Regions from separate parts of the Bacillus sp. BC08 genome, predicted to be linked through region 1. Evidence: riboswitches for the same ligand, from Rfam matches in the RefSeq annotation. Region 1 holds a riboswitch; each other region holds the start of a gene.

Region 1 (7,899 bases):
GGTTTACTTCTATTATCTCTTATCGTTACACTCGCTTGCTTAACGACATGTGTTGGACTTGTATCTGCATGTAGTCAATATTTCTCAACATTATTGACTACATTTTCATACCAAATGTTCGCGAGCATCATTTGCGCATTAGGATTATTAGTTGCCAACTTAGGATTAACAAAAATCATCGCCATCTCTGTTCCAATTCTACTTGTTGTATATCCAATTGCAATTGTACTTGTTCTACTATCATTACTTCATAAATATTTTGGTGGATATCGCTCTGTTTATGTAGGTGCTTTAATTGGAGCAGCTTTCGTAAGCGTATTTGATGGATTAAAACAAGGTGGTATTTCAGTTTCATTTATCACTCCATATTTTGAATTTATCCCTTTATATAATGAAGGAATCGGCTGGCTCATACCAGCAGTAGCCGGATTTCTTATCGGCCTTATAATTGCTAAGTTAAGCGGTGCGAAAAAAGTGCCCTTACTAAACGAATCTCATGAAGTAAAAGCATCCTAAAAAACTCCCTTTCGGGAGTTTTTTTACATTTGAAAAGCAGTATGGTTAAAACTGCTTATTTTATAAGCTTTCGTATAATAGTCGATATTTGTATCCACTGTTTCTACTTTGACAACATCATAGCAATCTTCTTGTTTCACTAAAAATAAATAGTACTCTTCTGTCGCCTCAACAATTGCAATTTTATCGGTTTCCACATTATATTGTTCACACAGCGCTTGCAATGCGTTCACATAATCCCCTAATTTTTTAGACTTATCCATGCCAAATATAGTTTGAACTAACATATACATTCTCCCCTTTGTATGTACTGTTAACAACTTAATGATAACGCTTACATTTATTAACGTCAATAAAAAGATTTGGCGCAAACTAATAATCAGTGGGGGTAACCCCCACTGATTAAAGTTTCACTTTATCATTTCGTCAATTGATGTCTAAACGCATAAATAACCGCCTGCGTCCGATCACTTACATTTAGCTTATTTAATATATTACTCACATGTGTCTTTACTGTTTTGAGGGCAATAAACAATTCGTCTGCAATCTCTTGATTACTTTTTCCCTCTGCAATTAATAACAAAATTTCAGACTCTCTTTCTGTTAGCTCCTCATGCAAAGGTTGTTCTTTCTTCTGACGCATGCGAGACATCATTTTACCAGTAACTTTTGGTTCTAATACCGTTTCTCCATCATAAGTAGCTCGTACAGCGTCTGCTATATCACTCGCTCTAGATGTTTTTAATAAATAACTAGTTGCTCCCGCCTCAATAACAGGATACAATTTCTCATCATCTAAAAAGCTCGTTACAACTACAATTTTCGCTTCTGGCCATTCCTGAATAATAGCACGTGTTGCTTCAACCCCATCCATCTCGTCCATGACAAGGTCCATCAAAATAATATCCGGTCTTAATTGCAAAGCTAACTCTGAACCTTTTCTTCCATTTTCAGCTTCTCCAACTACTTCAATATCTGGCTGCGTTGATAAATATGCTGATACACCCATTCGAACCATTTCATGATCATCAACTAATAATACTTTTATCATGACTCTCCCCCTCTCTCAATCATAATCGGTACTTTCACTTCTATTTGTGTACCTTTATTTGGAAAACTAAGTACTTTTAATGTACCACCAATTTCATGAACGCGCTCTTGCATTGATCTTAAACCATACGAACCAGCCTTATTAACCCCTACTTTAAAACCGACACCATCATCAATAATTTTCAATATTGCATATTGCTCAATTTTACGTAGACGTACTTCCGTTTTCTTTGCCTTCGCATGCCGTAAAGTATTAGACAGCGCCTCTTGTACAATACGGAATAAATGATCTTCTACACCTTTTTTTAATTGAATTGGTTCAATTAACCATTCAATTTTCATATGTTGCTTTCTAGACAGTTCTGTTAATAATTCTTCTATACCCTCTGTTAGTTTCTTACCTTCTAACTGCACTGGGCGTAGATGAAGAAGTAATGCTCTCATCTCTGACTGTGCATTTACAACCATATTTTCAACAAGCTGCAACTGCTTTTTCGTCATTTCTGGAATTTCAGCTACTTGTTCATTAATAGCCGACATCATCATCGACATTGCAAAAAGCTGCTGACTTACAGAATCATGCAGCTCCCTCGCTAATCGATGCCTTTCCTGGGAAATCGCTTCTTGTCTCATCTCTTCATTCCAATGAGCTCGTTCATTCGTTACTTTTTGAAAGAGTCCAGCTTGCTCCTCTAATCGACGAGCCAGAACGATTACTTTTCGTTCCACTTCATGAAATTCATCATCTGCAGTAAATGAAACATCGCTCGGAAAATTCCCTCGCTCTACTTCAAATAGAAAAGTATTTAATCCTTGTATACGCTGCTCTATATAGTAACCGATTGCATATCCTACAATTCCCCCGATAAGTAAACTTGTAGTCATAATAAACAAGCCAATTGGAACAGAAGCGATGGATTCCTTCCATAATAAATCATACACTTGTTGCTCGCTTTTCCATACATATACAATTGTACAAATAAGTGCGATACTAACAGAGGACAACATAGAATAACGAATATACATCCACGAAATATTTTTTTGTTTTTTCATTATACTTTCCTCACTTCCGTATCGCCTACGACAAGCGAAGAAATAATTTTAATACGACGAGGAGCCTCTTTATACTGCTCTGTTCTAAATGTAACATTGCGGTTAAATCCTGTTTCTTCATGACCTGGCAGAAGCACACGTCCGACAATAACAGAATGATTTAAAGACAGTTCAATATCATATGGCACATATAAACGGATATTACCAACGACACCGCGAATAACAATTACCGTCTCCCCTTCTGGGATCATAGCAGTTGTTAAATCTATTTCCACATCACAAGCACCATATTGAACATTAATATCCTCAAGTTCATAAATATGATCCATCATTCGTATATTCCCTACAAACATATTTTTTAAATACGGTTCTGTACGATATATTTGCTTCTCTTCGTCTATAATTCCTTTTTCTTTAATTTCAACCTTCATTGCTTTTTGCTGATGTCCTTGTTGAATCAGTTGATAACCAATTAAAGCTAAACAAGCAAATACGACAAGAACAAATGCTGCTGATGAAAATAAGAAGAATAAAAATACGATACCACCAACAAATAAAAATACATTTCCCCGTACGTAACGATTCTTTTTACGATAATGCCTTCCAAACATAAGCATAATAAATGCAAAAATGAGACCACCTGGTTCAAAATGTCCAAGTATCATATCAAGAAAAAGACCGAATCCAAATATGATGAGGAGCATCCCCATTAATTGTGTTTTTGAAAAATGCTTCTTCATTTCAGCTCCCCCCTTCTTTTCACATATACATAGAAGAAAAGGCATTGCTTTCCAACACCTTTTCTCCTATCACTATATCATAAGCCTGTTTTATAATATACTACTATTATTTTGTTAACTCTTTCGTTAACGATACATCATTCTTTTCTTTCATTTCACGCTCAAGCTTTGCAATCTTCATATCAAATGTGTCACGTTCATGCTCCTCATTCATACGAGTTTCTAAGTCACGAATATGATCTTCAATTTCTTCAAAGCGTAAGAATGGATTATTTTCATCCATTTTATGCATCGCAGTATTCATACGACGATTTGCATGTGCCATATTTTCACGTGCCATTAGTTCCATGCGCTTTGCGTGCATTTCTTTTAATTTATTTTTCATTTCAGAAAGACGACGCTCTAACTCATCGATTTGCTCTACAACACCTGCATACATTTCTTCTAATCGAGTTACTTGCCCTTCATAATAAGCTACTTCTTCTAATGCACGTTCGTGTAACTGTAATTCGCCTGCTTCTTGAGCGATGATAGCCTGTTTTGATCTTTTATTAACGAAATAACGTGCTTGCTCAAGCTCACGAGCGAAATTAGATTTTAATGTTTTATGACGCTGAATTAACTTCTCAATTTTTGTTGTTTCACGCTCACTATCGCGTAAATATTGATTTAACATAGCGATTGGATTTTTTCTTTCTTTCTCATCTAACACATTATGAAAATCTGCTAAAATTGCATCGCGTACACGTCCGAATAAAGATTGTTTCATTATAATCTTCCTCTCTTCTACTTTATAAATTTAATTTGATTTTTATTAATTTTTTATTAGTTTTTCATTAACTTGTTCCACTCATCTTCAAAGTTGCTATATGGTTTAGAACTTTCTGGTGCAGAATCAACAACTACATTTTTTTCTTTTTTCCACTCACGGTATCCGTAGTATAAAACTACTAATGCTGCGATACCGATTAGTGCTGGGGAATGAGAAAGGGCGATGGACAAGCCGATCAAACCAACAATACCCCAAGCTAACTTTCCAAAAAATGATTGTGCTCGCACAAATGATTTATAGCTCCAATACACAACTCCTGCTCCAATTGCGAACCCTATAATACCAGCAAGACTGCCAAGAGCAATTAAAGCTAAAATACCAGCCGCGATAAACGCTAGAAATTGTTTCATCTTGTGCTTGCCTCCCTTCGATTTGATACTCTTATCTTAACTATTTTTTCATCTTTCCATAACGAGCTTAAGAACCGTTTTTAACTCAGACTTAAGACCGAGTCACATTCAGCCTTTTGTAAAAACTACGATTGGATAGGATGTTTCACTCTTTTATTGCACATAAAAAGCCGTACAGAGAATACTCTCTGTACGGCTTTCGTTACTATGCATAAACTTCATTTTTCATTATGCTGTTTTATGATATTCTTTCTTTCCCGCCACTTTAGAAAACCTCGGGAAACCAATTAATATAGAAATAATTCCACATACTCCAACTAAGATTGGATAAAACGCATATGGTAACAATTCAATTGGAGATAACGCCGCAAACCCTGCTGCTGTTAACATTTGAGCACCATACGGGATTAACCCTTGCACACAGCATGAGAAAAGATCTAATACACTCGCTGATTTACGAGGATCAATTTCATACTGATCTGCAATGTTTTTCGCAAGCGGACCTGTAAAGATAATAGAAATCGTATTATTCGCTGTACACATATTCGTCATACTTACTAAGCCAGCGATACCGAACTCTGCTCCTTTTTTCGAACGAATGTTACGCGTTAAAATATTCATTAAATATTGAATGCCACCATTATATTGAATCAGTTCGACCATACCGCCAATTAAAATAGCAAGTAATACTAACTCCATCATACCGCCCATTCCAGTTGTTACACTTTTAAAGAAACTCTCTAACGTGTAACTTCCATCTAAAAGACCGATAACACCGGATAGTACTGTCCCACCAGTTAACACAATAAGCACATTCCAACCAAGTAGCGCTGTAATAAGTACTCCTGCATACGGTAAAATCTTTATCCAGTCAAAGCTATGCGCTTTAATCTGCGTATCGCTTCCTAAAGTAACGATTACTAAAAGTACAATTGTAATAATAGCCGCCGGTAATACAATTAAAAAGTTCGTTTTAAACTTATCTTTCATTTCTGTTCCTTGCGAACGTACAGCTGCGATTGTTGTATCTGAAATAAATGATAAATTATCACCAAACATCGCTCCACCAACAACAGTAGCCATCGTAAGTGCAATGGAGATATCAGTTTGCCCACTAATACCTACAGCAATTGGTGCTAATGCAGCTATTGTTCCCATTGAAGTTCCCATCGCTAACGAAATAAATGCCCCTATAACAAAAATTCCAGCTACGATAAATCCTTGCGGTAAAACGGATAACGCTAAGTTAACTGTAGAATCAACGCCGCCCATCCCTTTTGCTGTTTCAGAAAATGCTCCTGCAAGCACAAAAATTAGAACCATAATCATAATATCTGGGTTCCCTGCACCTTTAGCAAATCGCTCTACTTTTACATTAAAGCTTTCTTTACGATTTATTGCTAAAGCGACCCCTACAGCAATTGAAATTGCTACAAGTATTGGCAATTTATAGAAATCACCTGTAATAATCCCAGAACCAATAAATAGCGCCAAAAATATCCCAAGTGGTAATAAAGCCAAACCGTTTCCTCTCGTTTCTTTCAAAGTACCATCTCTCCCTAGTTTCAACCTTTTTCTAATGAATAACAAAAGACCTCTTCCAATGAGAAGAGGTCTTATACATCTATAAGAAACACTCTTCTCATCTTTCAAGCACATGCTTGCTGGATTTGGCACAGCACTCTGAAATCGAGTCCGCTGCCGAGGCATCGTAGGGCCAGTCCCTCCGCCTCTCTTTATAAGAAGGTTTCATATTTATTTTTTAATAATAATTTCTTCCCTAACTTTACTCGCTTACAAAACAAAAGTCAATTATTTTTTGTATAGATTTTTTTGGTAATTATGCAAAAATTTGAATACAATAATCATTTTAACTTTTTGATTTCTTCTTCTAATATTGAAATCCAATAAAATTCACTACTTTTTATTGCAGCTATTATCCATTTCGTAGTGTACCAAGCTAACTCATACTCTTCTTTTGTAACATCGCCACTTTTATAAGCATCCTCTAACTCATCTTCATCCAATATATACATTTTACCGTTCGGTAATAATACTACATCTAAATATAAATCATCAAAATACGGCAAACCACGGTCGTCTATTTCATATTTTTTCGCCACATCAATATAATATTGCACTAATTTTTTCTGATCATCTAACATAGCTGTAATCGCAAAGTTTTTCCCGGCTACGAAATATTGAATCCACGTATACTGATTCCCCGCAATACAAAGTTCTTTACCATCATATTCTTTACAACTAGGTTCTCTCACCTTTTTTATTTCCAGTATTCCTAGCATTCCCTCTTCTATTTGCTTAACCGTATAATCTTTCTCTATTAGTCGCTTCCACGAAGAACCGTCACCATATTTACGTTTCATTACGTCCGCTTCCCTTCTATATAGAAAAGCCCCCACATATTATGTGAGAGCTTGTTCAAATTATAATTAAGCTGCTTGCTTATTAGAAATTTCTTTCAAATAGGCCTGTCCTTTTTCAGCGTCATACTGACCTTCCCACTTAGACATAACTACAGCCGCTAAAGAGTTACCTACAACGTTAACTGCTGTACGAGCCATATCTAAAATACGGTCAATACCAGCGATGAATGCTAAACCTTCAGCTGGAATACCTACTGTACCAAGTGTTGCTAACAATACAACGAACGATACGCCCGGTACACCCGCAATACCTTTTGATGTAAGCATTAATACAAGTAATAATGTAATTTGTTGTGTAATAGATAAATCAATACCGTACATTTGCGCTAAGAAAATAGCTGCAATTGCTTGATATAAAGTTGATCCATCTAAGTTAAATGAATAACCTGTTGGAATAACGAAAGATGTAATTGCCTTTGGACAACCGAACTTCTCCATTTTCTCCATGATTTTCGGTAAAACTGTTTCTGAACTCGCTGTAGAGTATGCTAAGATCAGTTCGTCTTTTAAAATCTTAAAGAATTGGAAAATGTTAATTCCAAATATTTTCGCTGTAAGTCCTAAGACAACTACAACGAAGAAAATCATTGCTCCATATACGACAATTAATAATTTCCCTAATGGAATTAATGAAGAAAGACCAAATGTAGAAACTGTAACTCCAATTAGCGCAAACACACCAAATGGTGCAAATTTCATGACTTGGTTTGTTACGTAAAACATTGCATCAGCTACACCTTGGAAAAATTGAAGAACCGGTCTTCCTCTTTCACCAATTGCTGCTACACCTAAACCAAATAATACAGAGAAGAAGATAATAGCAAGCATATCTCCGTCAGCTAATGACTTCATAATGTTCGTTGGAACAATATTTACGAATGTATCTGCAAATGAATGACTTTGTACTTGCTCTG
Region 2 (7,899 bases), on a different contig from region 1:
TTACCTTTTACTGCTTGTGTCATCATTGAAGCTGAAGACATTGAGATAGAACATCCTTCTCCTTCAAACTTCGCTTCTTGCACAATACCTTCTTCTACTTTCATCGTAAGTTGAATACGATCGCCGCAAGTTGGATTGTTCAAGTTAACTGTAACACTATCTTCTAACACGCCATTGTTACGAGGATTCTTATAATGATCCATAATAACTTGACGATATAACGTATCTAAATTATTAAATGACATTTGTGAAATACTCCTTTGTCTTGATTAGCGATTCAACAAATGTATCAATTTCTTCTTTTGTATTATATAAATAGAAGCTCGCACGTGCTGTAGAAGAAGCTTTCAGCCACTTCATAAGCGGTTGTGCACAGTGGTGTCCTGCGCGAACCGCAATGCCTTCTACATCTAATACTGTCGCTACATCGTGAGGATGTACGTCTTCAATGTTAAATGTAACAAGACCAGCGCGATGCTTTGGACCATAAATTGTAACGCCATCTACTTCTGATAGTCTTTCTAAAGCATATTGCGCTAATTCATGTTCATGCTTTTCAATATTATCAAGACCGATTTCTTCTAGGAAATCAATTGCCGCTCCAAGTCCGATTGCATTACCGATAATCGGTGTACCTGCTTCAAACTTCCACGGAAGCTCTTTCCAAGTAGATTCTTGTAAATCTACGAAATCAATCATTTCACCGCCAAATTCAATTGGCTCCATATTGTTTAGCAATTCTTTTTTACCATATAATACGCCGATACCTGTAGGTCCGCACATCTTATGAGCAGATAATGCGTAGAAATCACAGTTCAAATCTTGTACATCCACTTTCATATGAGGTGTACTTTGTGCACCGTCAACGACCATAATTGCGCCATTTTCGTGTGCGATTGCTCCGATTTCTTTTACAGGATTAATCGTTCCAAGCACGTTTGAAACTTGCATAATAGAAACGATTTTTGTATTCGGTGTAACTGTTTGACGAACATCTTCTAAAGAAATTGTACCGTCTGGTTGAAGCGGAAGGTATTTTAAAGTTGCACCAGTTTTCTTCGCAACTTGTTGCCACGGAATGATGTTACTATGGTGCTCCATGTAAGAAATAACGATTTCATCGCCTTCTTTTACATTTTCAAGACCATAGCTAGCCGCTACTGTATTTAATGCAGTTGTCGTTCCGCGCGTGAAAATAATCTCTTCCATTGATTTCGCATTAATAAACTTGCGAACTTTCTCGCGTGCACCTTCATACGCGTCGGTAGCTTTCGTACCGAGCGTATGAACACCGCGATGCACGTTAGAATTATATTCTTTATAGTAACGTTCTAACGTTTCAATGACTTGAATTGGTTTTTGAGAAGTTGCTGCACTATCGAAATATACAAGTTGTTTGCCGTTCACTTTTTGATCAAGAATTGGAAACTGTTTGCGTATTTCATGAATATTCATTAGCGAACTTTCCTTTCAATTACCTCAACAAGCTGTGCTTTTACTCCTTCAATCGGAAGCTCATTTACTACAGGTGCTAAGAATCCATGGATGACTAAACGTTCTGCTTCGCGTTTTGGAATACCACGGCTCATCAAGTAGTATAATTGGTACGGATCTACGCGGCCTACTGAAGCTGCGTGACCTGCCATTACATCATCTTCGTCGATTAAAAGAATTGGGTTTGCATCCCCACGAGCTTTCTCATCTAACATAAGAACGCGAGAAGATTGTTGTGCATTTGATTTAGATGCACCGTGTTCAATCTTACCAATTCCGTTAAAGATAGATGTTGCACTATCTTTTTGTACACCGTGTTTTAAAATCCAACCTTCAGAGTGCTTACCGAAGTGAACAACTTTAGTTGTAAAGTTTTGTGTTTGGTTACCACGGCCAATTGTTACTGTTTTCGTATCAGCATATGAACCGTCGCCCATTAAGTTTGTAACGTTCTCTGAAATTGTGTTTCCGTCATTCATAAGGCCTAGAGCCCAATCAATGCGGCCGTCGCGTCCTACAACACCGCGGCGGTTAACGTAAGTTGTTACGTCTTTTGCTAATAGATCAACCGCACCGAATTTCACTTGTGCGCCTTGTTCCACGATTACTTCTGCTACGATATTTGCAATACCTTTAGCATTTTCATTTGCAACGTAGTTTTCTACATAAGTTGCAGTACTGTTCGCATCAGCTACGAATAATACGTGGTTATATACGTTAGCTTCTTCGCCGTCTACTAAGAATACAGCTTGAAGTGGAGTTTCAAGAACAACGTTTTTCGGAACATATACGAATGCACCGCCGTTGATTAATGCAGCATGAAGTGCAGTTAAACGATGCTCGTCTACCTTCACGCCATCTTTCATTAAATACTTTTGTAATAGTTCAGCATGCTCTGTTGCAGCTGTTACGATGTCTGTAAAAATAACACCTTTTTCTTTTGCTTCGTCTGCTAAAGAAACGAACGCAGTTGTACCAGTACGTTGTACTAATACGCTGTTATTTTCATCGATTAAGTTTTTCACTGCTTCTGGAAGCTCTGTTAAAGAACTTACAGGCTCTTGCTTAGCAGCGTCGCCTTTTCCGATAAAGTCCCATTTCTCAATTTTCGTTTTATCAGGCGTTGGCATTGGAAGTTCAGTTGCTTGTGCAAGAGCTTGTAAGCGGAACTCAGTCAACCAAGCAGCTTCGTTTACTTCGCTTGCGCGTTGACGGATTGTTTCTTGATCGAAAGGTAATGTACCGATTGTCATGTTTATGCTCCTCTCTTACGCTTCTTGCTCTGTTGTTTCGTCTTCAATACCTAATTCTTTTTTAATCCAGTCATAACCTTCAGCTTCTAGACGTTGTGCAAGCTCAGGGCCACCAGATTTAACGATACGACCGTTCATCATAACGTGAACGAAGTCTGGAGTGATGTAGTTTAATAAACGTTGGTAATGCGTAATCATTAGGCAACCGAACTCTTCGCCGCGCATTTGGTTAATACCTTTAGATACAACTTTTAATGCATCGATATCAAGACCTGAGTCGATTTCATCTAAGATTGCGATTTTTGGCTCAATCATCATTAATTGAAGAATTTCGTTACGTTTTTTCTCTCCACCAGAGAAACCTTCGTTTAAGTAACGTTGTGCCATTTCTGGATCCATTTCTAGGAATTCCATATTTTTATCTAATGTACGGATAAATTTCATAAGAGAAATTTCATCGCCCTCTTCACGACGTGCATTAATTGCAGAACGTAAGAAGTCAGCGTTTGTTACTCCGCTAATTTCACTTGGATATTGCATTGCTAGGAATAGACCTGCTTGTGCGCGCTCGTCTACTTCCATTTCTAATACATCTTCACCGTCGATGATGATGCTACCTTCTGTTACTTCATACTTTGGGTGACCCATAATCGCAGAAGATAAAGTTGATTTACCTGTTCCGTTAGGTCCCATAATTGCGTGGATTTCTCCACCTTTTACTTCAAGGTTTACACCTTTTAAAATTTCTTTGCCATCAATTGATACGTGTAAGTCTTTAACCGTTAATGTAGAACCAGCCATCTCAATACCTCCATTAATCCTATATATACATTTTAAAAATTCCTAAAACGTTCATATTCTCATTTTATTCTCATTCTAATCTTATATCAAATAAAATGATATCGCAAACGACGAAAAAAAGTAACAATTTTTTCACAAATGTATATAAGTATTTCCCTTGCATCCTTATATGATACACCTTTCTTCTTATTTATATAAAGAAAAAAGGACTGGTAATTTTCCAGTCCTTTCCTCATATTTATTCACTTACCGGAAGTACAGCACCTTTATATTCTTTAGTAATAAAGTCTTGAATTTCTTTTGAATGCAATACTTCTACTAATTCTTTCATTTCTTTTTTCTTCTCGTCACCTTTACGAACTGCAATAATATTTGCGTACGGAGAGTCTGATCCTTCAATCGCAATTATTCTTTTATAGGAACAACCGCTCCTTTATATTCTTTAGTAATAAAGTCTTCGATTTCTTTAGAATGTAATACTTCTACAAGCTCTTTAATCGCCTTTTTATCTTTATCACCTTTACGAACCACTACTACGTTTGCATATGGAGAATCATCACCTTCAATTGCAATTGCATCTTTTTCTGGGTTTAATTTCGCATCAATTGCATAGTTTGAATTAATTAAAACAGCGTCGCCTTCTTTATTGTTATACACTTGTGGTAACAAACCAGGCTCAATATCCGTTTTGAACTTTAAGTTTTTCGGATTATCTGCAATATCTTTTGGCGTTGCACTAACTGGATCTACTCCGTCTTTAATTTTTAAAATGCCTTCTTTTTGTAAAATTGCTAAACCACGTCCATGGTCAGTAACGGAATTACTCATAATAATTGTCGCCCCGTCTGGAAGTTCTTTTAAGCTCTTATATTTTTGAGAGTATACACCAATTGGTTCAATATGAATTTTTCCTGCTATTTCAAAATCATATTTTTTATCTTTCATTTCTTTTTCTAAATACGGAATGTGTTGGAAGTAGTTTGCATCTAGATCCTTATCCGCTAACGATTTATTTGGCAACACGTAATCTTGGAATTTTTTCACTTCTAACTCAATTCCTTTTTTCTCAAGTAACGGCTTTGCCTTTTCTAAAATTTCAGCGTGCGGTACGTTAGAAGCCCCCACAACTAATTTCTTTTCATCTTTATCTTTCCCGCCACAAGCAGCTAACCCAAAAATTGAAGTTGAAATAAGTGCTGTAAGTAATAATTTTTTCATTTGAAACATCCTCCCGTTTTTTATTATCGTTTATCTATTCGAACCGTTACACGATCACCAATCCACTGAATGAAAAATACAACCAGTAATACACAAATTGTAGCAACGATTGTTACATCGTTATTTCCTCGTTGGAATCCTTCTAAATATGCAAGTGTTCCAAGGCCACCAGCACCAACAACTCCCGCCATTGCTGTATAGCCTACTAAAGCAATTGTCGTAACTGTAATGCCAGATACTAATGCTGGTAACGATTCTGGAATTAATACTTTCAAAATAATTGTGCTTGTTTTTGCTCCCATTGCTTTTGAAGCTTCAATTACACCTTTATCAATTTCGCGAAGTGCGATTTCAACCATTCTCGCGTAAAACGGTGCCGCTCCAATAATTAAAGCCGGCAATGCTGCACTTGCTCCAAGAATTGTTCCAAGCAAAATCTTTGTGAATGGGATTAATAAAATGATTAAAATAATAAACGGTATCGAACGGAAAATGTTTACGAACGCTCCAATCGCTGTGTTAACCGTCTTGTTTTCCCATAAATTATCTTTCGCTGTCATAAAAAGTAACAATCCTAAAATGAGTCCTAAAACAAATGTGGCAAGAGCTGCGATTGCCGTCATATATAACGTTTCACCAGTTGCTTCTAACATTTGATTCCAATCAACATTTGCCAGTAACTTATCCATGTGCAATCACCTCCAGCTCTACTTGATCTTGATGTATTCCCTCTATTGCTTGCTGAATCGCTGTTTCCTCACCATTTAAATGAACAACTAAACTACCGTAAGAACCGTCATTCGTTTGTGCGATATTTCCTTGCAAAATGCTAACTTCTATATCACTACGTTGCATTAATCTTTGAAGTACTGGTCTTTCTACAGCTTCACCGATAAACTGCAAACGAACTACTTTACCATCTGGATATTTTTCAATTAAACTTTCAATCGTTTCATTTGTATCTTCAGAATCTGTTAATTGCTTTACAAATCGTTTTGTAATATCTTGCTGTGGATTACGGAATACATCAAGTACTGGACCCGTTTCTACAATCTTCCCTTTCTCCATTACCGCCACTCGATTACAAATCTTTCGAATCACGTGCATCTCATGTGTAATAAGTACAATTGTTAAACCGAGACGCTTATTAATATCTAATAATAAATCTAAAATTTGATCTGTGGTTTCTGGATCAAGAGCTGACGTCGCTTCATCACATAAAAGCACTTGCGGATTGTTAGCTAACGCTCTTGCAATACCAACACGTTGCTTTTGTCCTCCGCTCAGCTGAGATGGATACGCATCTCCTCTTCCTTCTAATCCAACAAGATGAATTAACTCATCCACGCGTCTTCTTCTCTTCGCCTTATCAACACCTGCAATTTCAAGCGGGAACTCGATATTTTCGCGTACAGTTCGTGACCAAAGTAAGTTGAAATGCTGAAAAATCATTCCGATTTCTTGCCTTGCTTTACGAAGTTCACTTCCTGTAATCGCTGAAATCACGCGATTTGCAATTGTAATTTGGCCAGAAGTTGGTTTCTCTAACTGATTGAATAATCTGATTAAAGAACTTTTCCCAGCGCCACTATATCCGATAACACCAAAGATTTCACCTTTGTCTATTTTTAAATTGGCATTATCTACAGCAGTGACATCACCGCTTTTTGCTTTATATATTTTCTTTACATTCTCTAATAGAATCATGGTGTATCACCCCTTTTTTTATTTGGGTCGACTCCGCAATTTTTTATTTTTGATGCGTGTAGTCCACCGGTATCACTACTTTTATTATTTGAATGTCCTCCACATTCAAACAATAAAAAAACCTTTCTGCTTTAGAGAAGCAGAAAGGTTTATGTGCGTATATAACAGCATTATCCCTCTCTCTCATCTCTCAAAGCATTTGCTTTGCAGGAATTGGCACCATTTCAACATAAGTTGACGGTTGCCGGGCTTCACAGGGCACAGTCCCTCCACCTCTCTTGATAAGAGAAATCAGATTACATTTTCGTCTGATTTGTAATTTATGAAATTGTCTATATTTTATGAATTGAATTGTATCAATATCCACACACCATGTCAACAGAAATTTTCGTAAAAAATGAACCTTCAGAATTTCAAGCCCCTACTGACATCGGTTTACATATGTGAAACATCGATTCGACTAATAGCATCGTTCGATATGTTCCCGAATATTGTACACGTCCATCGTTCATTAACATTTGCAATCGTACATTGCCGTTTACCAATTGTTTTACATCTTCTTCATCTACACAAACAATTTGCTCCGTCCCTATTTCCTCATGTAGCAGTTCTATATAATCTCTTGAAATTTGTAACGAACAACTTTCATCTCCAAAGCGGAAATTAACAGTTTTTTCTCCTTGTCTTAAAAGCGGCTCTAAATGATATTGACCATTAGCGTAATTTACAAATGATTGCAGCAAAGAATATAATTTCACCTTGAATCACATCCTTCATATCACTTTCTATTACACATACCATTCCCTCTTACTAAAGAGCAATCCTGTTACTTTCGCTCGACAAATACTGTAACCACCCTGCATCTCGACATATTTCCCAAGAAATATGTCGAGGCGGCAAAAACTTTGCCGCCTACTTTAATTCCGTATATAAATATTCAACCGAATGAAATGCATATATCTTCTTCATAAGTGTCCCATTTTCAAAAACAAGTAAACACGGCACACTTTCGATTCCATACTCTTTCGCTAAATGCGGAGCATAATTTAAATCTAACATTCCAATTTTCAAATCTTCAATTGTCATCTCAACGACAGTTAACATCTTTTTTGCTAATTGGCATGTTCCACACATTGGAGTATATACATATAACACTGTTTTTTCTTCGTTCTCTATTAAGGCTGTTGCTTCGGCTCCTGTCCAGTCAATCACTTCTATCATTCCTTACCGTAAATATTCTGTATAAACGTCAATGTCAGCTCCCCATAGTACATTTGCTAAGTGTGAAGATGGCGCAGTTGCCACTTCCCGGTACGAGCGATCAATATAAATATGCTCTGCTTGCGGAAATTCTTTTCGAAATTGTTTCCTTAACTTTTCTCCAGCATCATCAGCATCCACTAATACATACACTTCTTTATCAAAA
Region 3 (7,899 bases), on a different contig from region 1:
ATCCTTTTTGACAGAATGAATAATGAGCTATATCTTTTTCTCAATGAATTTAGATATTTAACATGGTAAAATAATATTCGTATGGGATTCCAATACATATTATTAAAATTAAGATGGTTCAAGTCGCAGGAAGGCACCTTTGGGTGTCTTTTTTGTGGAAAATCAGTTTAAAAACTAAAAGAACCTCAATAAATGAGGTTCAAAAAATCTACTATTTTAAATTACCTTCGTAAAAAGCAACTCCATTTTGAACATGTTTTAAATACCACGTAATCGTCCCGCCACAAACATTTTCATTAAAACTATTAGCATATACTCCATTTGAGTAATAAAGAGTTCTTTTGAATTTACCATTAGAATACTCATAAGGAATTGAGCACGTTGCTTGCTTCGGAGAGCTCACAGCTTTTTGCGTATCAGCTGAAGCTGCCCCAATTCCTCCTGTTAATGCAATACCAGTTGCCAATAGCCCTACCACTAATTTCTTGAACATAATAAATCCCCCTTTAATAGTTTTTATAGCTTACAACTTAAATGTATCACTTTTGTAATTTTTGTAAATATATTGAATATGTAGAAATATTTATTTAATTTTTGGTAATATTAGGATTCTATTTTATCAAATGGAAAATAGAGGAGTTTAGGCAAGTATGTAACAATGCATAATAAATCAATCAGATATTATGCTATACTCACAAAGAGCTGATACAAAATTTCTTTAGATTGGAAAACTAAAGTCTTATCTACCTAACAGAAAGGCGCCTAATGGCGTCTTTTCTTTATTTTCAAAAGGACCTGCTCCATTTATTCTTTAAAACATAAAGTAAAGTGAACCCGTTAAAATCCATGGAATGAACCCTAGTTTTACCCTCTTATCTAAAGGAGGCACTATTGTTATGGGATATGGTGGTAGTTGCGGCGAAGGCTGCGGTTTCGCTGGAGGATTTGCTTTACTAGTTGTATTATTTATTCTATTAATCATTATCGGATGCAGTTGTTTCTGCTAAAAAACTATTAGAAAAGGTACCTATATATAGGTACCTTTTCTTTATGTGCCTTATTCATTATCTGATTCCAAATTTTTATCACGATTGGATTCGTTTTTTTCATTTTTCGCATTCGTCACACCTCAAATATAAATCGATTTAAGACATGAGGTTTTAACTAAAAGAATTTGGGACCATTTTGTCCCGCAAAGAAAGACCTTTTATTTTAATTAAAAGGTCTTTCTTTTTATATATTTATTAAGATTTATATTTTTTGACTGTACAAGGAATAGTTACAATGTATAAATCTATAGCATAGATTGTAACCCAAATCCCTTTACCTTCAGCCGCTAGCTTTTCATTTAATTGTGATAAATGCTCTGAAACTTTTCTTTTACCCCATCTTCTAGGAAACCATTGAAAAACCTTAGGAATGTTATGTTTTTTGTTATACCATACGTTCAATCTCCAAAAAATCAAGAAAAACGAGACAATCACTACAATACAAAAAATATCAAAATATGAAATTCCTAAAATCATATAATATATTCTCCATTTCCATTAAAGCTCAGATAATTTTTTTCTTATATAAAATCAGAGAAAAGATAGCAGCCTCCCACCCTCACAATATACAGTTATATACAGCTTATCACCAATTCTATTAGAGGAAATATCATCGGAATACCCTCAAATTATACCTATCTAAAAACAAAATATGGACTTTATTCACTTTTACGATACATTTATATGTTACGTTGGATAAGTCCTTTTATAAACCGTTTTTTTGATGTAGATGCCATTATTCTCAATACAATAGGAGCAATTATTGGAATATATATAGGAATAAGAAGATCCCCTCTAGTTTAAGCAAGAGAGGATCTTCTTATTCCTATATCAAACTACTCACAAACTCCGCAAAGATCACTTCAAACGCATACACACCTGCATCTGGATAGCCTAAACTTAGTCATACGACAACGATTGCTTTAACAAAGGTTTTCACTAGAACCTTCTATACTATTTAACTGACTCTACTTGTTTCTCTAATTCTCTTCCAAGGAATGTAGCAAGTTCAAGCATACCAAATTGATTCGCTACAGACTCTGCGTCAGAATTATAGTTTGTATTTGTATTAATATCATACGTATAAATTGTTCCATCCGAACTGCGAATAAATTCAATACCAGCAACGGTAATTTCATTTTCTTTCAGAAATTCTTTGTATTGTTCAATAATTGGCTCTTGGAAGTCTGATATAATTTCAAATTTTGTTGGCGATTCTGTCTTACTCTCTTCTCCTACTGGGCAAAAAGCATCTTGAATCGAGCACGCATCTGCTGGACAAAGTTCAAATCCTTCTGATGTATCTACTTTAACTGCATATACAAACTGGCCGCCTACAAACTCACAACGTGTAATATATGGTTCGGGCGCTTCAATATATTGCTGGATTAAAGTAATTCCATCAATGGGCTCTTCAAACGCCGGACCATCCAAATATTGTTCTAAAGCATCAATGGAATGAAACAGTTGAACACCAAGGCCTTTACCTGCACGGTTATGCTTTGTAATGAACGGTACTTCCCCTAACTCCTTTGCTGCTTTTACTATATGATCACGGCCAACAGCACCAATTGTTTTCGGCACTTGTATCCCAAATTTTCTTAATGCTGCATATTGATTCAATTTACTTACTTCAAGGCGTAATGCACGAGACCCGTTAAATACTGTTCGTCCATATCCCTCTAGCCAAGCAAGAACTCCTTCAGTCAATTCAGGTGCATATCGATGCCCTCTCGTATGTGAAGAGGCACTCATGCGGCTATAAAAAACACCTTTTGGAGGTTCTTGTTCTAATGAAAGTGTTCCTTCATTTAAAAGCCATTCCTCATACGGTAACTCCAGTTCTTCCAACCTTTTCACTAAATGATTCGTCCATTCCTTATTCTCATGTAATATGTAAATTTTACTCATTTGTAATCAATTCCTTTCTTTTTGCTTCAACTAATGGCATCACTTTTTCAGAAAATCGTTTCATCTCTTCAAGCTGTGGTGAAAATTGTAAAAGTAATAACGTAACACCCACTTTTTCAAAAGCAAGTATTCTTTCTGCAATTTGTTCTGGTGTTCCGATTAAATTAGGACGTAAGCCGCGATTCGATACAGAATAATCATTCAGCTTCACTTGCTGTTCCAACTGTGATTTACTCACAAAGTCTTGGTAACCCGCGTAACCTAACGCATCATCTTTCACATCCGTTATGCGTTTCCATTCTTCTAACGCCTCTTCTTCTGTGTCACGACAAATGACGTAAGCCGCAAGCCCGAATGACTGCAATGGCTCCTCTGTAACTTTCTTTCTACGATTCTTCATATCTTCTATTTTCACAGATACTTCTTCCACTGTTCCCCCGTGCATTACATATGCATCCGCGTGATTTACAATGACCTCTTTTCCTCTCTCACTCTCACCACCTGCATAAAGCTTAATGCCTTGTTTCTGCACAGGTTTTGGACTTAAATGTGTATGCTGAAGCTCATAAAAGTTCCCCTTATAAGAAAACTCTTCTTCTTTCCAAAGCTCTTTCAAAATTGTTACAAATTCCTCTGTGCGATCATATCTTTCATCATGTGCGGTAAATACTCCGCCATACTGTCTCGCTTCTTCTTCCCACCACGCTGAAACTACATTCAATGTAAAACGACCATTACTTAATTGATCAATATTTGCTGCCATTTTCGCTGTAACTGCTGGATTATGAAAGCCAGGTCTTACAGCTGTCATAATCTCTAATTTATCCGTCACTGCAGCAAGTGCTGCCGCAGTTGTCCACGCTTCTAAACTTGGTGCTGACACACCTTTTATATCATTTAAATTTAATTCTGCAATAAGTGTTGTTGAAAAACCTAATTGTTCTGCCGCTTGTGCGGTTTGTTTTGCATACTCAAACGTAGGCGGCATAGATTCATCATCTACATTTCGAAGCCATCCCCCAAAAATCGGTAACCAAAAACCATACTCCACTACCTATTCCCCCTTTATCTTTTAGCCATAAAAAAAGGCCACTCTTATCGAAATAAGAGTAGCCTTCTTGACTAAGTGAACCGCTCTTATCTTTCAGGTGTTTTTTCACCTGCAGGATTTGGCACCTTTCGTCTAAAACGAGGTTGCCGAAGTTTCATAGGGCCCGTCCCTCCACTTCTCAACATAAGAATTGTTTGATTTTCATTTATTATAATCATCAGAATAATAAAAATCAATACTTTAATACTTATTTTTCCGATATACATTAAATGATATATGAAAAATCATATTTTTATAGAGAATTATAGGCGTATTATGTTGTTTTACTTGCGGATATAGAGAGGGGTATATTGTATCTTGTCGAAAACATCATGTATAACCAAGTTGCTTTACTTCTATATTAAAAACATAGCAAAAGAGGTGTTAGTAGCATGAAAAATAAAAAATGCGAGAATTGTGGCTCTACTACATTTAAAGAAGGAAGAGTTGGATTTGCTTATCATGCATATGTTTGTGAGGATGATTCTAGCAGGCTCTTTTCAGTGGGGAAACGTTCCAAACTATTAACTACATTTTGTTTAGAATGTGGCGAGGTGAAATCATTTAGAGTGGAGAAGCCGGAGATATTTGAAGAGTAGAATAATACTAATTACATATTATAAAGATGGTTATGAATGATGGTAACATTCAAGCATTTCGCCTACCTTTAGAATTGGAATATTGAGTACTTTCATCTATAGGTGCTACTTCACTAGGAAAAATCCGTTCCCCTGTAAAGTTGCTTTCGAAATAATAGACACGAAATTTCATATAAAATGCAAATAAACAAGGAACGTATTAGTCGGTTCCTTGTTTATTTAGCTAAAGCATACTTCTTTGGAGAACCCAGATAAAAGTTAAATCAACTCTTATTTAACTTTTCCCTTCAAATATATGACAGTAAAGAATACATCATCACGGTGTCAGCAAGCAAAAGTGTATTCTGCATTTCTAAAAACAGTAGATGGCAGATTGTGACCTGCTGAATCTGCTAAGAAAGAATATACAAGAACATCCTTAACATCATCTTTATTTCCACTAATGATGACATCAAGAAAATCTTCTATTTGGAATTCTGGCGTAAACAACACAATCTTAGTTGTTCTGTTTGGTTCTAAAGAAACAAAAGTACGCGAGATTTCAACTAATTCATTTTGAGTTGGGAAAGAAATGTTTCGACTTCTCTTAACAGTTACCGTTACATTACTAGTATGACAGCGTGAATCATTGTTTAACATAATGTTGAGAGCAGTTGGAATAATCCCATTTTCAGAAACTGGAACTCGAAACACTCCAGTAGATTTATGAGCCATATAATCACATCCTTTCAAAATAAAATATATTTACAATATATTAGATGCAAGAAACGTTCATTTTGATAGGGACAAATTATATGATTAATATATCTATAATAATCCTCGGTATTACTAAGACAATGATTTAAAAGATTAACAAATATCGTGAGACCCAATTGAATGTATATGAAAAGGAAAAAGAATAAGGCGTCTAAAAAATTCCCTATTTTGAGCCAATAATGAGACATTATGTTAATCTTATATGTATAGTTGCACAAAATTGAGAAACTTAAGGAGACAGATTAATTTTATGAGAAAATCATTCATATTACTTACTTTCATTCTAGTATTAGTCAGTGTTACGGCTGCTTGCACACAAGATAAAAAAGATAGTGCCGTTGAAAATGGTCCAATAGAAGAACCAACCGCGAAAAATGAAAATGAAGAATTAATAAATTTTGAAGAAAAAGAAGATATGAGCCGCTTGGAACAAGGTATTTTATTAGTTGGTGAGAGTGTTAAGGGAGGCTATTACTTGACCGCCGTTCAAAATGCATATTTAAATGCTAGTAACGATTCCGTCGTTGTTAATGTCTCTGTAAAAAATGTACGAGGTCAAACGATTGGACTATCAGAATTAAAATATAACTTAAAAGATGAAAAAGCCGGAAAGGCCTATGAAGGAAAGGTGCTTGACCAAAACCCTTCTGATATACAAGTTAAACCAAATGAAACGGTAGAATTAAAAATAGCTTTTGAAGTACCAAGTACCGCAGATGAATATATGTTTTATATTGAAAGCTCTTTAGATCCTCTAGGAGCACGCTGGAAAATCGATAAGTTGCAATCACAAAAAAACTAAGTCTAAAATACAATTTGATTGAAGAAATCTCTTAAATAAGCAAAAAGTACCGAAAGAAGTCTTCTACATATCAACTATATAAAAGTCCCTCCGCCTTCAGACAGAGGGACTTTCTCATTCCTATTTCAAACTACCAGCAATCTCCGTAAAGATAACCCCAAGTGCATATGCACCTGCACCTGCATCTGGATAGCCTAAACTTCTTTCACCAACCGTACCAGCGCGGCCCATGCGAGCTACGATTTCCTTCGTATACTCTGCTCCTTTTTCAAAGGTAATTTTCATTATGTTTAAAATATCTGAACACATAAATTCATTTACTTTTTACGAAAATAAAATTGTATTGTTTAGAATTTTATTGTTAATCAATTTGAAACTTTATGAGTTAATTAAATGTGATATTTAAAGACGGAATTTGTGATGAAGTACTCACATGATGGAATTAATGTCAAAAAACAAAAAAACTCTAACTAATTCGTCATGGCGATTTAGTTAGAGTTTTTTTGTTTGAAGTATTCACGAGTATCTACCCTTGTCTTTTCAGGTAAGACAATATCAAGTTCTTTATCTAACCATGCAAGAGTCTTTTTACGAAGAAACTCACGCATGTGTTCTTCTGCTTCAAGCATTACTAAGTTAATTGTACAAGAAGAATTGCTAGGTTCACAAGAATTACAAGCCTCGTCTCGATATAGTAGGCCATTCTGCACAATATTTTTACATTGAAAAATAGGTTTTGGACCTTCGACAGCTTCTATTACATCCCAAAAAGAGATATCTTCTGGAGACTTAGCTAACCTATACCCTCCCTTTACACCTGGGACAGAATTCACAATGCCAGCTTTAGATAATTTACCGAAAACTTTTGAAAGAAATGTTTCAGAAAGTCCTTGAAACTCTGCCAAATCCTTTATTCCAACACTTTCCTTGGAAGGAGTATTAATTAAATAAACTAGGCAATGCAAGGCATATTCAACCCCAACACTATATTGCATATACAAATCACCTGCTTTTTATTTTAAGGGTTATCAAATTGTATCTTAGGACCATTTAGAATTTTAGTCAAATAAAAAAAGGCTCTTTTAGAATAGTATGTATTTCATTTGACAAAAATAATTTCAGAGCTTATATTAAAGACTAAATTAATCGACGATTAACTTAGTCGGCAATTAAAACGTAAAAACTTTTAAAAAGGGGAAATACAAATGAACAAAACACTTATCATAAACGCACATCCGAAAGTGGATGATCCATCATCAGTCAGCATTAAGGTTCTTAACCACTTTTTAGTATCTTATAAAGAATTAATTCCTAATAATGAAACGATTGAACAGATTAATTTATACGATGATGTAGTACCAATGATAGATAAAACTGTTTTAAGCGCATGGGAAAAGCAAGGAAATGGACAAAAGTTAACTGATGAAGAACAAAAAGTAACAGAGCGTATGTCCGAAATTTTACAACAATTTAAAAGTGCAAATACGTATGTTATCGTATTACCTTTGCACAACTTTAATATTCCATCAAAGTTAAAAGATTACATGGACAATATCATGATTGCACGTGAAACATTTAAATATACTGAAACTGGATCAGTTGGATTACTTAAAGATGGAAGAAGAATGCTTGTTATACAAGCAAGTGGCGGGATCTATACAAATGATGATTGGTATACAGAAGTGGAATACT
Region 4 (7,899 bases), on a different contig from region 1:
TAAAAAATATACTCAACAGCATAAAAAGAAGATATGAAAACTTAATTTCATATCTTTTGTTCGTCCTATGCATTTACAGGTTCTTCTACATAAGAAAGGGCATTTTCAAAATCGGATATTAAATCGTCTACATTTTCAAGACCGACGGATAATCGAAGTAATGAATTAGAAATGCCTCTTTCATCACGAGCTTCTTGTGATAGTGCGGCATGTGACATTTTAGCTGGGTAGGAAAGAATCGATTCGACAGCTCCTAAACTAACGGCAAAGACAGGCAATTTTACTTTTGATAAAAATTGGCGGAGTGCGTCTTCTGATTGTAAAGTGAAAGATAGGACAGCTCCGGCTGATGTAGCTTGAGATTGTTGAATGTCAAATCCAAGATGTGTTTGTAAACCAGGATAATAGACATTTTGAACTTTAGCGTGCTCTTGTAAATAGTGTGCAATTTTATTGGCGTTAGCAGCTGAATGTTCAAGACGTACATGCAATGTTTTTAGGCCGCGAAGCACGAGAGAACAATCTTGAGGACCTAAAATAGCGCCGAATGCATTTTGTAAAAATCCAAGTTTTTGGGCGAGTTCGGCATCTTTTACAACAGCTAACCCGGCAGTAACATCACTATGACCGGCAATGAATTTTGTGGCACTATGAAGAACGACGTCGGCACCAAGATCAAGTGGCTTCTGGAATAATGGTGTCAAAAATGTATTATCAACAAAAGTAAGGGCATTAATAGATTTGGCAAGTTGAGAAACAGCACGAATATCTGTCACTTTTAAAAGTGGATTAGAAGGTGTTTCTACATAAAAGAGTTTTGTGTTTGGCTTAATGTTCTGCTTTATTTCTTCCAAATTGGTCATATCAACAAATGTATGTGAAACACCGTAACGTGAGAGAACTTCAGTTATAATTCGATAAGTGCCTCCGTATACGTCTTCTGAAATGAGTACGTGATCACCTTGTGAAAGAAGGAGGAATGCAGTAGAAATCGCTGCAATTCCCGATGCGAAGGCAAATCCTTTTGTTCCGCCTTCTAATAAAGCAATGATATCTTCAAGCGCTTCACGTGTTGGATTACCAGAGCGGCTATAGTCATATTTCCCGAACGTATCTACATCAAATTGGTGGAATGTTGATGTGTTATAGATGGGAACGTTAACAGCTCCTGTTTGCGAGTCGTGTTTATATTGGTTGTGTAGTAAAAGTGTATCTATAGAATAACTCATATTCTTACACCTTCTTTTACAAGTTTAATGGCTTGCTGTAAGTCTTGAATTAAATCGTTACTATTTTCAATACCGACGGAAAATCGAAGAAGACGATTACATACACCGTTTGCTGTTCTGATTTCTTCAGGAATATCAGCGTGTGTTTGTGTTGCCGGATATGTCATTAAACTTTCAACACCACCGAGACTTTCAGCAAATGTAATTAAGGATAAAGATTGTAGGAATGGATTGATCCAAGTTTCATCTTTTAAACGAAATGAGATCATGCCGCCTCTTCCAGGATAAAATACATCTGTCACACCATCTTCATCATTTAAATAAGCAACAACTGCTTTTGCATTTTCTTCATGTTGTCTCATGCGAAGCGCTAACGTTTTCATACCACGAATTAATAGCCATGAATCAAATGGGCTTAAGACCGCGCCTGATGCATTATGATAATGAGCGATTTCCTCACAAAGTTCCTTTCCTTTTGCAACGACAAGTCCGCTTAGTACATCGTTATGCCCGCCTAAATATTTCGTTGCACTATGCAGTACAATGTCTGCACCTTCTGTTAATGGCTGCTGTATATAAGGTGTGTAGAATGTGTTGTCGACAATAAGGAGTAGTCCGTGTCTTTTTGCTACAGTTGCGACAGCGGTAATATCAGTAACTTGCATTAATGGATTAGTCGGAGTTTCTATGAAAATAGCTTTCGTTTCAGTTGTGATAGCTTTCTCAATTTGTTTAATAGATTGTGTATTTACGTATCTACATCGAACGTTCCACTTTTTTTCGTGCTCAGAAAATAATCGATAAGTGCCACCGTATAAATCTTCAGACACAATAAGTTCGTCTCCAGAACGGAATAGCGAAAGGACGAGGAGAACAGCCGCCATTCCGGAGCTACAGGCATAACCTTGTTCGCCGTATTCTAAGTCTGCGATTGCCTGTTCTAAAAGACCGCGAGTTGGATTTCCAGTTCGTGAATAGTCAAAACCAGTAGATTTACCAATTCCTTCGTGACGATAAGCAGTTGAGAAATAAACAGGCGGATTAACAGTTCCTGTTGTAGTTTCGCTCCGGTTTCCGATTTGTGCTAGTTTTGTTTCAATAGTTGACATGTAAAAATTCCTCCTTTTTAAATTAACAATTAAGTGAATGTAAAGTGAAACATTAATCAGTGAGGGGGCATCCCCCACTGATCATCAGCCCTCACCAATCGGGCTTTTACGGGCAGTCGATTCTCACCTAACTTCTTTGCTTCAGCTGAATTTTGAGTTGGGAATCTTACTGCCCTCAAATAGCGGGGGAAAATAAAAAAAGCCTTCTAAGAAGAAGGCTTTCGGTTTGAATAGAGTCTTCTTCTCATCTGTCAAATTTTTCACAATTTGCTGGAATTAGCACCTTATTAACAAATGTTAATGGTTGCTGAGGCGTCATAGGGCCAGTCCCTCTACCTCTCTAGATAAGAATGTTCGTATGAAATTTTATTATGTTTTTAACTTTACAACAAAAGATAATTGAATTGCAACTTTATTTTAAATAATTTTTATTTTTCCGCAAGTGTCATTGACTTTTGCATTTGTGCATGCTAAATTTATTAAAAAATTAACAAACATTGTTAAAAGGGGAACGTATTTCCTTTTAGCTACATAAATAAAATAATAAAGACAAACTCTTATTGAGAGCGGTGGAGGGAAAGGCCCTGTGAAACCCGGCAACCTTCAAACAAAATGTTTGAAACGGTGCTAATACCTGCAAAACGAATGTTTTGCATGATAAGAGGAGGATTGATTATGTCCCCCTCTTCAAAGTGAAGAGGGGGTTTTTATATTGATAGAAATGAGGGAGATTTGTGAAATTACTAGATTTATTATCAAAAGGAATTGTAATAGGTGATGGGGCGGTTGGAACGTTATTACATTCACATGGCTTGCAAAGTAGTTTTGAAGAATTAAATATATCTGATCCGGATTTAATTATATCGATTCATAAGCAATATGTAGCTGCTGGGGCTGATGTAATTCAAACAAATACGTACGGAGCAAATGAAGCGAAATTACGTATGTATGGTTTAGAAAATCAAGTTACTGAAATTAATAGAGCGGCAGTAAAATTGGCGAAAGCATCTGTGACAGAGAGAAATGCAATTTTAGGAACAATTGGTGGCATGAAACATATCGGAGCTGTTACAACAACTGATATGGAGCGAGAATTTATGCTACTTGAGCAGGCAAGTGCATTACTAGAAGAACAGGTTGATGGACTGCTATTAGAGACTTTCTATGATGAGTTTGAATTACTTCATGCTGTTCAGGTGTTACGAAAACAAACGAATATTCCAATTGTAGCTCAATTAGCATTGCATGAGGCAGGCACAACTCAAAATGGAAATGATGTAAATGAAATCTTAAAACAACTTCTAGATTACGGTGCAAATGTTGTTGGATTGAACTGCCAACTAGGACCGCTTCATATGACGGAAGCTTTTAAAATGATATCGATTCCGCAAAATGGATACTTGTCAGCATATCCGAATGCAGGTCTCCCAAATTATGTGGAGGGACGTTACGTATATGAGGGAAGTCCAGCTTATTTCGAAGCGATGACACCAAAATTTATTGAGCAAGGTATTCGGTTATTAGGTGGTTGTTGTGGCACGACTCCAGAACATATTGAAAGTATGAAACGTGCAATTGCAAATGTTACACCTGTAATAGAAAAGGATACGATTCAAAGACCAAAAGTAGTTCATACACACGAGAAACGTTCGAAAGCTCATGTCACATTAGCAGAGAAAGCAAAAAAACAAACAACAGTAGTAGTGGAATTAGATCCACCGAAAACATTAGATACGCAGCGATTTTTTGAAGGCGCAAAAGCATTGAAAAGAGCTGGAGCAGATGCTATTACTCTAGCAGATAATTCATTAGCATCGCCTCGCGTCTCGAATATGGCAATGGGGGCATTATTAACGAAGCATGATATTCCGGTATTGACGCATTTAACGTGTAGAGACCATAACGTCATCGGACTACAATCTCATTTACTAGGCTTATCAGCGTTAGGCATGGAAGAAGTGCTAGCTTTAACTGGGGATCCAGCACGTGTTGGTGATTTTCCAGGTGCTACTTCTGTATATGATTTGTCCTCTATTGAGCTCATTAAGATGATCAAAGAAATGAATGATGGGCGCTCCATTTTAGGGAAATCAATAGGACCAGCAACAAGATTTTCAGTAGGAGGTGCGTTTAATCCGCATGTAAGACATTTAAAAGCAGCGGTTAAGCGGATGGAACGGAAAATAGATGCTGGAGCGGAATATTTCTTAACACAGCCAATTTACGATATAGCGTTAATTGAAGAAGTGTATGAAGCGACAAAGCATTTGGAACAACCTATTTTCATTGGGATTATGCCATTAATAAGTAAACGGAATGCAGATTTTCTTCATTTTGAGGTGCCAGGAATTACGCTACCTGAAGAAATAAGGGAGAGAATGGATGGACATGAAACGAAAGACGCAGCAATTGAGGAAGGGATTCGCATTTCACAAGAATTGATTGATGCAGCGATGAAATATTTTAACGGCATTTATCTTATTACACCATTTCTAAAATATGAAATTACAGAACATCTTGTTAAATATGTGAGAGAAAAGCAAGAAGTGAAAGAAGGTATTAACTGATGAAATGTATAGAAGAAAAATTACAAAATAACATCTTAATATTAGATGGTGCAATGGGAACAATGATCCAGCAAGAGGACTTAACTGCGGAAGATTTCGGAGGAGAAGAGTACGAAGGTTGTAATGAATATTTAGTAGAAACAAGGCCGGATGTCATTTTAAAGATTCATAAAGCTTATATTGAAGCTGGAGCGGATATTATTGAAACAAATACATTTGGGGCGACAAATATTGTATTAAGTGATTATGAGTTGTCTCATTTAGATGAGGAACTAAATGAGAAGGCAGCGCGTTTAGCAAAGCAAGCGGTTAACGAAAGTGGGAAAGAAGTATATGTTGCGGGAGCAATGGGACCGACAACGAAAGCGATTAGTGTTACTGGTGGTGTGACGTTTGAAGAATTAATTGAAGCCTATACACGGCAGGCAAGAGGATTATTAAATGGCGACGTAGATGTATTACTCGTTGAGACGAGTCAAGATATGCGTAACGTGAAGGCTGCTTATATTGGAATTCAAGCAGCTTTCGACGAGCTAAATAAAATTGTACCCATCATGATTTCGGGAACGATTGAACCGATGGGAACGACTCTGGCTGGGCAAACAATTGAGGCTTTTTACTTATCGGTAGAACATATGAAGCCATTGTCTGTTGGATTAAACTGTGCGACTGGTCCGGAGTTTATGAGAGACCATATTCGTTCCCTGTCTGATTTGTCGGAGTGTTACATTTCTTGCTACCCAAATGCAGGTCTTCCTGATGAAGATGGACATTATCATGAATCTCCATCTTCTCTCGCTGAAAAAGTGAAGCGATTTGCTGAAGAAGGATGGGTTAATATTATCGGTGGTTGTTGTGGCACAACACCAGAACATGTAAAAGCAATGAAATCTGCGTTAGCGTCTCTTAAGCCGCGTGAACAGCAAGAGAGAGCTGGGCATGGGGTTAGTGGATTAGAGGCACTTCAATATGATGATTCTATGAGACCGTTATTTGTTGGTGAAAGAACAAACGTTATTGGATCACGTAAATTTAAACGATTGGTAGCAGAAGGGAAATTTGAAGAGGCTGCTGAAGTCGCAAGGGCGCAAGTGAAGAAAAATGCTCATATTATTGATATTTGTATGGCAGATCCTGATCGCGATGAAATAGAAGATATGGAAAACTTCTTGGCAGAAGTTACGAAAGTGTTAAAAGTACCGATTATGATTGATTCAACAGATGAAAATGTGATGGAGCGAGCTCTTACTTATATTCAAGGAAAAGCTGTTATTAATTCAATTAATTTAGAAGATGGAGAAGAACGATTTAAAAAAGTGACACCGCTTCTTCGGAAATATGGTGCTGCTATTGTTGTAGGAACAATTGATGAAGATGGTATGGCGGTTAGTGCAGAACGAAAACTTGAAATTGCGAAAAGAAGTTATGAGTTATTGACGACGAAATATGGTATACGCCCGTCAGATATTATTTTTGATGCACTTGTATTTCCTGTAGGTACAGGTGATGAAGAATATATTGGCTCGGCGGCAGCGACGATACAAGGAATTCGCCTTATTAAAGAAGCGTTACCAGAGTGTTTAACGATTTTAGGTGTAAGTAACATATCATTTGGTTTACCACCAGCTGGACGCGAAGTATTAAATTCCGTCTTTTTATATCATGCAACGAAAGCAGGGTTAGATTATGCGATTGTGAATACGGAAAAATTAGAGCGGTATGCGTCAATTCCTGAGGAAGAAAAACGTCTTGCAGATGCATTGCTTTTTGAAACGACGCAAGAGACGTTAGAAAAATTTACAAACTTCTATCGCGTGGCAAAAAAGAAAGATGTTGTTATCCAAGAAACATTAACTCTTGATGAAAGGCTAGCAAATTACATTGTAGAAGGTACGAAGCAAGGGTTACAAGAAGATTTAAGTCTTGCACTTACAGAAGGAAGAAAGCCTTTGGATATTATTAATGGCCCACTTATGACAGGGATGGATGAGGTGGGACGATTATTTAATAATAATGAGCTTATCGTTGCTGAAGTATTGCAAAGTGCTGAAAGTATGAAAGCTGCCGTAAGCTATTTAGAGCCACATATGGAATCTAGCGATAGTGCGAAAAAAGGGAAAGTATTACTAGCAACTGTTAAAGGTGACGTACATGATATTGGGAAAAATCTCGTTGAAATTATTTTATCGAATAACGGATATGAGATTATTAATTTAGGAATCAATGTTCGCTCGGATCGAATTGTACAAGAAGTACAAGAAAAGAAGCCTGATATTATTGGTCTTTCTGGTTTATTAGTAAAATCAGCGCAACAAATGGTAACGACTGCTGAAGATTTAAAAGCAGCAAATATTGATGTTCCAATCGTTGTAGGCGGGGCAGCGTTAACGAGAAAGTTTACAGATAACCGTATTTCACCATCATATAAAGGGCTCGTATGCTATGCGAGTGATGCGATGACTGGTCTTGATATTATTAATAAGCTTCAAAAGGAAGAAGAGCGTGAGAAGATGAAACAAGATAAAAAAGAGCGTCATCTTCATATCGTAGAAAAAGAGGAGAAGAAAGTAGAGATTCCAGCAGTAATTGAGCCATTACCGAAGGCAGAGGTCATAGTGCCTGATTCAACAAAGCGAATTGTATTACGTGATATTCCAGTTGCTCATCTCGCTCCATTTTTAAATAGACAGATGTTACTTGGACATCACCTTGGATTAAAAGGAAATGTGAAGAAGCTTCTGCGAGAGGGAGATAAAAGAGCACACGAATTAAATGATTTAATAAACGAACTATTGCAGGAAGGCCAATCTTGGTTAAAACCGAAAGCGGTGTATCAATTTTTCCCAGCGCAAAGCGACGGACAAAATATTGTAATATATGATCCAGAAGATCATACGCGTGTTATAGAGCGTTTCACATTCCCAAGACAAGGAAAAGCACCATATCGTACTTTAGGTGATTATTTACGACCAGTTGGAGATGAGATGGACTATG

Evidence for each region. Region 1 has a riboswitch for S-adenosylmethionine ahead of ACXVYO_RS05560 (Na+/H+ antiporter NhaC family protein). Riboswitches for the same ligand answer to the same signal wherever they lie in the genome.
Region 2: it holds a riboswitch for S-adenosylmethionine, as region 1 does, so the genes downstream of both, ACXVYO_RS03075 (methionine ABC transporter ATP-binding protein) here and ACXVYO_RS05560 (Na+/H+ antiporter NhaC family protein) in region 1, are expected to answer to the same signal.
Region 3: it holds a riboswitch for S-adenosylmethionine, as region 1 does, so the genes downstream of both, ACXVYO_RS16630 (LLM class flavin-dependent oxidoreductase) here and ACXVYO_RS05560 (Na+/H+ antiporter NhaC family protein) in region 1, are expected to answer to the same signal.
Region 4: it holds a riboswitch for S-adenosylmethionine, as region 1 does, so the genes downstream of both, metI (cystathionine gamma-synthase/O-acetylhomoserine thiolyase) here and ACXVYO_RS05560 (Na+/H+ antiporter NhaC family protein) in region 1, are expected to answer to the same signal.

The regions. Positions count from the first base shown of each region.
Region 1 covers NZ_JBTGPA010000023.1:123,582-131,480, reverse strand. The annotation lists gene brnQ3 (branched-chain amino acid transport system II carrier protein BrnQ3) at 1-516, shown strand, start outside; gene ACXVYO_RS05590 (DUF3922 domain-containing protein) at 540-878, opposite strand; gene ACXVYO_RS05585 (response regulator) at 935-1,567, opposite strand; gene ACXVYO_RS05580 (sensor histidine kinase) at 1,564-2,619, opposite strand; gene liaF (cell wall-active antibiotics response protein LiaF) at 2,619-3,359, opposite strand; gene ACXVYO_RS05570 (PspA/IM30 family protein) at 3,466-4,128, opposite strand; gene ACXVYO_RS05565 (lmo0954 family membrane protein) at 4,185-4,541, opposite strand; gene ACXVYO_RS05560 (Na+/H+ antiporter NhaC family protein) at 4,770-6,086, opposite strand; SAM riboswitch class I at 6,181-6,286, opposite strand; gene ACXVYO_RS05555 (DUF402 domain-containing protein) at 6,407-6,925, opposite strand; gene gltP (glutamate/aspartate:proton symporter GltP) at 6,992-7,899, opposite strand, start outside.
Region 2 covers NZ_JBTGPA010000018.1:170,530-178,428, reverse strand. The annotation lists gene sufU (Fe-S cluster assembly sulfur transfer protein SufU) at 1-245, opposite strand, end outside; gene sufS (cysteine desulfurase SufS) at 235-1,455, opposite strand; gene sufD (Fe-S cluster assembly protein SufD) at 1,455-2,747, opposite strand; gene sufC (Fe-S cluster assembly ATPase SufC) at 2,763-3,548, opposite strand; partial or broken gene ACXVYO_RS03090 (MetQ/NlpA family ABC transporter substrate-binding protein) at 3,787-3,963, opposite strand; gene metQ (methionine ABC transporter substrate-binding lipoprotein MetQ) at 3,954-4,766, opposite strand; gene ACXVYO_RS03080 (methionine ABC transporter permease) at 4,790-5,455, opposite strand; gene ACXVYO_RS03075 (methionine ABC transporter ATP-binding protein) at 5,448-6,473, opposite strand; SAM riboswitch class I at 6,654-6,761, opposite strand; gene ACXVYO_RS03070 (hypothetical protein) at 6,887-7,231, opposite strand; gene ACXVYO_RS03065 (thioredoxin family protein) at 7,386-7,694, opposite strand; gene ACXVYO_RS03060 (toprim domain-containing protein) at 7,698-7,899, opposite strand, start outside.
Region 3 covers NZ_JBTGPA010000034.1:98,398-106,296, forward strand. The annotation lists gene ACXVYO_RS16610 (LCI fold-containing protein) at 212-493, opposite strand; gene ACXVYO_RS16615 (YjcZ family sporulation protein) at 897-1,007, shown strand; gene ACXVYO_RS16620 (hypothetical protein) at 1,245-1,526, opposite strand; gene ACXVYO_RS16625 (ATP-grasp domain-containing protein) at 2,004-2,960, opposite strand; gene ACXVYO_RS16630 (LLM class flavin-dependent oxidoreductase) at 2,953-4,011, opposite strand; SAM riboswitch class I at 4,095-4,201, opposite strand; gene ACXVYO_RS16635 (hypothetical protein) at 4,443-4,649, shown strand; gene ACXVYO_RS16640 (hypothetical protein) at 4,974-5,363, opposite strand; gene ACXVYO_RS16645 (DUF4352 domain-containing protein) at 5,656-6,207, shown strand; gene ACXVYO_RS16650 (DAK2 domain-containing protein) at 6,328-6,504, opposite strand; gene ACXVYO_RS16655 (RrF2 family transcriptional regulator) at 6,696-7,202, opposite strand; gene ACXVYO_RS16660 (FMN-dependent NADH-azoreductase) at 7,413-7,899, shown strand, end outside.
Region 4 covers NZ_JBTGPA010000035.1:577,073-584,971, forward strand. The annotation lists gene metC (cystathionine beta-lyase) at 66-1,229, opposite strand; gene metI (cystathionine gamma-synthase/O-acetylhomoserine thiolyase) at 1,226-2,338, opposite strand; SAM riboswitch class I at 2,580-2,689, opposite strand; SAM riboswitch class I at 2,893-3,002, shown strand; gene ACXVYO_RS21095 (bifunctional homocysteine S-methyltransferase/methylenetetrahydrofolate reductase) at 3,073-4,905, shown strand; gene metH (methionine synthase) at 4,905-7,899, shown strand, end outside.